DNA from 2 places in the Nocardia sp. NPDC058480 genome. Region 1 is predicted to be linked to the other one. Evidence: riboswitches for the same ligand, from Rfam matches in the RefSeq annotation. Region 1 holds a riboswitch; the other holds the start of a gene.
What was found. Region 1 has a riboswitch for cobalamin ahead of metE (5-methyltetrahydropteroyltriglutamate--homocysteine S-methyltransferase). Riboswitches for the same ligand answer to the same signal wherever they lie in the genome.
Positions count from the first base shown of each region.

Region 2: linked by a shared signal. The riboswitch ahead of ACFWO8_RS13190 (ABC transporter substrate-binding protein) and the one ahead of metE (5-methyltetrahydropteroyltriglutamate--homocysteine S-methyltransferase) in region 1 are both predicted to bind cobalamin.

Region 1 is NZ_JBHXMN010000015.1:56,067-59,269, forward strand. It holds gene metE (5-methyltetrahydropteroyltriglutamate--homocysteine S-methyltransferase) at 1-1,102, opposite strand, end outside; cobalamin riboswitch at 1,245-1,454, opposite strand; gene ACFWO8_RS26975 (pyruvate carboxylase) at 1,734-3,203, shown strand, end outside.
Region 2 is NZ_JBHXMN010000004.1:319,526-322,728, reverse strand. It holds gene ACFWO8_RS13205 (GDSL-type esterase/lipase family protein) at 1-169, opposite strand, end outside; gene ACFWO8_RS13200 (MarR family winged helix-turn-helix transcriptional regulator) at 276-755, shown strand; gene ACFWO8_RS13195 (hypothetical protein) at 1,115-1,339, opposite strand; cobalamin riboswitch at 1,524-1,717, shown strand; gene ACFWO8_RS13190 (ABC transporter substrate-binding protein) at 1,746-2,783, shown strand; gene ACFWO8_RS13185 (FecCD family ABC transporter permease) at 2,780-3,203, shown strand, end outside.

The DNA.
Region 1 (3,203 bases):
CACCGGCGGTGAGGGCGGTGGCCAGGACTCGCACCTCGCCGACCTTCTCGGTGCCGAACGCCAGCCACGAGCGCAGCCGCTCGTCCAGTCCGGTCTCGGGAGTCAGCGAATACGGCACGTGCAGCAGCGAGCACGAACTCGACACCGCCACCGCGTCGGCGCTGCCGAGCAGGGAGCCGAGGGTGGCGAGGGCGGCGTCGAGGTCGGCACGCCAGATATTGCGGCCGTCGACCACGCCCGCCACCACCAGCTTGCGAGCCAGAGCGGGCAGCGCCGCGACCGCCGAGATATCGGTGCCCGCGGTGAGATCGAGCGCGACACCCTCGATCTCGGTCTCGGCCAGCACCGCCAATGCGGCATCGGGGTGCCCGAAGTAGGTGGCGACCAGGATCGCGGGCCGGTTCTGCGCGGCCGAGAGCACGCTGTAGGTCTGGCCGACCAGGGCGATCTCCGCCTCGGTCAGGTCGGTGACCAGCACCGGCTCATCGATCTGCACCCACTGCGCGCCCGCGTCCGCCAGTTGGGCCAGCAGGTCCAGGTACAGCCCCAGCAGCTCGGGCAGCCGCTCCAGCGCGGCGCCGTCAGCGGCCTTGGCGAGTTTCAGGAAGGTGATCGGACCGATCACCACCGGACGCGCGGGCACACCGAGCTCGATCGCCTCGTCGAGTTCGGTCAGCAGCTTGCCGGGATGCAGCGAAAAGGTGGTGGCCGCGTCGATCTCGGGCACCAGGTAGTGGTAGTTGGTGTCGAACCACTTGGTCATCTCCAGCGGCGCGACCGTGTCGGTGCCACGCGCCGCCGCGAAATAGCGATCGAGCGGATCGGCGATCCCGGCCACGCGCGGCGGCAGTGCGCCGAGCAGTTCAGCGGTGTCGAGCATCTGGTCGTAGTAGGAGAAGGTGCCCACCGGCACCGAATCCAGTCCCGCCGCGGCCAGTTCGGTGAGCTGGGCGCGACGGAGCTGACGGCCGACCGCGTGCAAGTGCGCGGCATCGGCACGGCCCGCCCAGTAGGACTCGGTGGCGCGCTTGAGTTCCCGGTTCGGGCCGACGCGCGGTAGGCCGAGAACCGTTGCGGTGAAAGGAGTATGCGAAACAGTCACGGAGATTCTCCAGTGTCGTGCAGGGAGAGCCGTCGCCTTTTCGCGGGCACACGCCACCCGGCCGGACCAGGTCGCGAAAGGTGCGACGAGTAGGCATCGGTGGTCCGCGCGCCCGATCCACGAGGCGGTGGCCGCCGGATACGGCGTATCCGGCACAGTCGGCAGGTCTTCGGACTCGCGGGCACCGGTCGTGTGATCGACCGACCTACTGGCCGTCGCTTCCCAGGCATGATGCCCAGTGCTGATGACGGCGGTCGTTCCTGCTCACCGCTGCGGGACAGTCCCGGATTCTCACCGGGTTCCCTCTCACCCGGTGCGGAACATGATCCGCACCCGGGTTTCGACACCTGTGCGGGAGGTCGGGGCTCCGACTCTTCCACCGCGCAGGCGAACCAGCTGCGTGCCCAGCATAGGCCCTCAACGCCGGGCGCGGGTCACCGCCCCGTGGTGAACAGCGCCGTGACCTGCGGTTGCGCCCACGTTGTCCACGCGCACCGCAGGCCGCTCCCCGCGGTGAGATGTGACGGCCTGATGAACGCAACTTCGCAGGTAGGCGGGTGTGCGGTGTGAAGATTGCTGCGAAGCCACCTTGCGTGTCCGTCCCCGGCTCATGGCCGGGTACCGTAGGCCAATGTTCTCGAAAGTCTTGGTCGCAAATCGTGGTGAGATCGCTATCCGTGCCTTCCGCGCGGCCTACGAACTCGGCATCGGAACGGTCGCGGTGTTCCCGTACGAGGATCGCAACTCCGTGCATCGCCTCAAGGCGGCCGAGTCGTATCAGATCGGCGAAGAGGGCCACCCGGTTCGCGCGTATCTGTCGATCGAGGCGATCATCGACGCCGCGGTGGCCGCAGGCGCCGACGCGATCTACCCCGGCTACGGATTCCTGTCGGAGAACCCCGACCTCGCCGCGGCCTGTGCCGCCGCGGGCATCACGTTCATCGGCCCCACTGCCCAGATCCTCGAGATGGCGGGCAACAAGGCCACGGCGATCGCCGCGGCCAAGGCGGCCGGCCTGCCGACGCTGAAGTCCAGCGAACCCTCGGCCGACATCGACGAATTGCTCACCGCCTCGGCCGAACTCGAATACCCGATCTTCGTCAAGGCCGTCGCCGGTGGTGGCGGTCGTGGCATGCGCCGGGTCGCCGCGCCCGAGCAGTTGCGTGAGTCGATCGAAGCGGCCTCGCGCGAAGCGGAGTCGGCGTTCGGTGACCCGACGGTGTTCCTCGAGCAGGCGGTGGTGAATCCGCGCCACATCGAGGTGCAGATCCTGGCCGACCAGCACGGCAATGTGATGCACCTGTTCGAGCGGGACTGTTCGTTGCAGCGCCGCCACCAGAAGGTGATCGAGCTCGCGCCCGCCCCGAACCTGTCTCCGGAACTGCGCGAGCGGATCTGCGCCGACGCGGTGGCGTTCGCCCGCCAGATCGGTTACATCAACGCGGGCACCGTGGAGTTCCTCCTGGACGAGCGTGGCAACCACGTGTTCATCGAGATGAACCCGCGCATCCAGGTGGAGCACACGGTCACCGAGGAGATCACCGACGTCGACCTGGTGCAGTCGCAGCTTCGGATCGCCGCCGGTGAGACCCTCGCGGACCTGGGCTTGAGTCAGGAAACGGTGCAGATTCGCGGTGCCGCGCTGCAGTGCCGCATCACCACCGAGGACCCGGCCAACGGATTCCGCCCCGACACCGGCCGCATCACCGCCTACCGCACGCCGGGTGGCGCGGGCATCCGTCTCGACGGTGGCGCGAACCTGGGCGCGGAGATCGGCGCCTACTTCGACTCCATGCTGGTGAAGCTCACCTGTCGTGGTCGCGACCTGCCCGCCGCCGCCGCGCGCGCCCAGCGCGCGCTCGCCGAATTCCGTATTCGTGGCGTGACGACCAACATTCCGTTCCTGCTGTCGGTGCTCGACGATCCCGATTTCCAGGCGGGCCGGGTGACCACCTCGTTCATCGACGAGCGTCCCGAGCTGCTCACCTCGCGCGGATCGGCCGACCGTGGCACCAAGATCCTGACCTATCTGGCCGACGTCACCGTCAACAAGCCCAACGGCGACCGCCCGACCACGGTGTACCCCTACGACAAGCTGCCC
Region 2 (3,203 bases), on a different contig from region 1:
GACCGTAGCGGTTGGTCAAGCGCACGCGTACCGCGTCGCCGCCACCTGTCATGTGCACGACGTGGCGCACAGTCTCGTCACCGAACTCCCGTGACTCGGCGAGCTTGATCTGCTCGTTCGGGTCGATGACGCCGGTCCGGAAGCCCGCGATCCACCTGGTGTTCTGCATGATCTCTCCAATATTTGCCGTGCGGAATAATGCCTACGCATAGGTTTACTCGTAGGTATTCCTCGTGTCAACTATCCGCATGGCAAATATCGGCTAAGCTGGCCTTATGTCCGTGCACGAGCTGTTCGACGACCCCCGCTTCACCATCTCCGGCCTGCTCTTCGAGGCACACAACGGCCTGATCGCCAAGCTGGAGCCGACCTGGAAGGCGCACGGTCTCTCCGGCCTCGACCTCAATGCCCTACTGAGACTGAGTCGCTCCCCGGGGCGCCGCCTACGGATGTCGGATCTCGCCACCCAAACCGAGCTCTCGACCAGCGGCGTCACCCGTCTGGTCGACCGGCTGGCCACCGCGGGACTGGTCGAACGCCAACTCGACCCGACCGACCGCCGCAGCGCCTACGCGGCCCTGACCGATGCGGGCATCCGCCGCCTCGAGCAGGTTCTTCCCGACTACCTCGACGCCCTCGAACAATGGCTCACCGGTCAGCTGACCCCCACGCAACTCGACGGCTTGATCACCGGCCTGCGCGTGATCCGTGACGCCACGAACCCGGCGGCCACCGCCGTGTCCGAGCGGTCCTGAGCGCTCGATGCGACGGATCGATGTCGCAGGGGGACCGGTGACAGCCAGCGCTGAGATTCGCCCCGGGTCCGGTGGGCGGCATTGTTCGACCAGCTCGCGCTTGCGAAGCGCTACTCGGCGCCGGTGAAAGCAGGCGGGTCGGCTTCAGGGGAGTGAATGGTATCGGTGGTGATACGGTGCCGACCCGCCTGCAAACCATTCGTTGTCGGCGTCGGGATGGATTGGCGCCGCCGCTGTGGATAGCGAAGTCCCGCACCGCAACTCGCCGGAATCGTCGCCCCAGGCGCGTGTGTTGCTCCGATCGATGAGCTCGGTACACCGCGGGCCCGGTGTGTATCGGGCCCGCGGTGAGAGGTAGGTCAGGGTAGGGGAACCCAGGTGCCGAAGAACCAGAAGCCGTGCTGCGGTCCGTCGTTCTTGTGATGCTCCGGCTGTTGCTGGGGCCGATGATCCTGGCCCTGCTCGGGCCGCTGCTGATCGTGGCCGCCCGGATCCGCGCTCGCCATGCCCGCAGTAGCGCCGACCACTCCGAGAGCGAGAGTGCCCGCCACCGCGGCCTTGGCCAGTGTCGTTGTCATTCTCATGCGCGTTCCTCCTGATCTTCGATCTCACTGCCGAGATCATCGGCCGGCCGAAGTGCTCGGCCGATAGCTGAATCTTCGCGGCGCAAGTGTCGAGCACGGTGGGACGCGGCTGGGAGTCGGCTGTGTATCGGATCCGGTGTCCGTGCACAGACCCCGGCGCCGACCCTCGATGGAGCCGACGTTGTTACAGTGCACCAGCCGTGGTGTTCGGGAAACCGGTGTGGAACCGGTGCGGCCCTCGCCACTGTGATCGGGAGTTGTGAATCGATCCGGACGACGTCTGTCGTCCGGAGCCACTGGGGCACCTGCCCTGGGAAGGTGGATTCACCGCGCACTATCCCGTCAGCCAGGAGACCGGCCACGGCTACGCAGTACCCCATTCCACGAGGACCTGGAAGGCCGTCTCTTGACCCGCTCTGTTTTCGCGCGCCTACGTTCCGGCGCGTTGCTCGCCTGCGCGATCGTTGTCACCGGTTGCGGTGTGCAACCCCTCTCCGACGCGGGCGGCGCAGCTGTTGTCGCCCGCGTGAACTGTGGGATCGACGTTGCCGTCGATGGCCCACCGCAGCGGATCTACGCGGCGTATCAGCCGTCGATCGAGATCGCGCACGCGCTCGGTGTCACCGATCGGCTGGTGGGTACGGCATTTCTGGACTCCGCCGTGCTTCCGGAGTATGCCGACGCGCAGGCGCGCGCACCCTACGTCGAGAAGCTGCCGAGTCGCGACGAACTGCTCGCCCAGCGACCCGACTTCGTGATGTCGGGTTTCAACGGGGTGTTCGCCTCCTCAGCGCAGAACAGCGTCGGTACCAGGGCAAGCCTGCACGAATTGGGTGTGCGCACCTGGGTGCTGAGTCCACTGTGCCCGAGCGCCGACGGACTCGCCGATGAAGCGATCGACCCCGACACCGTGCGCTTCGACAACGTGTACGCCGACCTGCGCGATCTCGGTGCCCTGTGGGGGACCTCCGAGCGCGCCGACGAGGTTGTCACGCAGCTGAGTTCGCGCATCGACGCGGTCCGCGCGAAGGTCGGCAACGCCGGGAAACCGCGGGTCGCGGTCGTCACGCCCAAAGACGACGGCTCTTATACCGTGGCAGGCGGCATCGACTTCATCACCCAGATCATCGAGGCCGCAGGTGGAGTGAACGCCTTCGCCGATCTCACTGTGAAGCGCAACGTGCCCGTCGGCGCGGAAGAGCTCATCGCCCGTGACCCCGACATCATCCTGACCAGCCTGTGCTGCAAGGCGACCTACACGCGCACCGACGCTCAGCCCCAGGTCGACAAGATCGTCGGAAACCCGGCATTCGCGAATCTGGCGGCCGTGCGGAACGCGACCGTGCACCCGTTCCTGTTCGCCGACCGCGCGGCAGGCGTGCGGATCGCGCACGCGACCGAACTGGTCGCCGCATTGATCCATCCCGAGCTGTTCCGGCGGTGACGCGCACCGCTCGCGGCACCGGTCTGATCCTGGCCGGCGCCGCGCTGGCGGCTGCCTGCGTCGCGTCCATCCTGATCGGTTCACACCCGCTCACCCTCGACCAGGCCGTGGTCGCGTTCACCGATTTCCAGGGGACCGACACCGACCGGGTCGTGCGCTACATCAGGCTGCCGAGAACTGTCGCGGGCCTGCTCGCGGGTGTCGCGTTGGCGCTGGCAGGCGCGGTGATGCAGGGGCTCACCCGCAACCCACTGGCCGGGCCGGGCCTGCTCGGCATCAACGCGGGTGCGTCGCTGGCGATCGTGATCGCGATGGGTACGTTCGGCCTCACGGCGACGGGCGGCTTCATCTGGTTCGGCTTCCTCGGCGCCGCGATCGCCGCCGCGTTCGTCTACACGCTGGGATCGTTGGGGTTCGGTG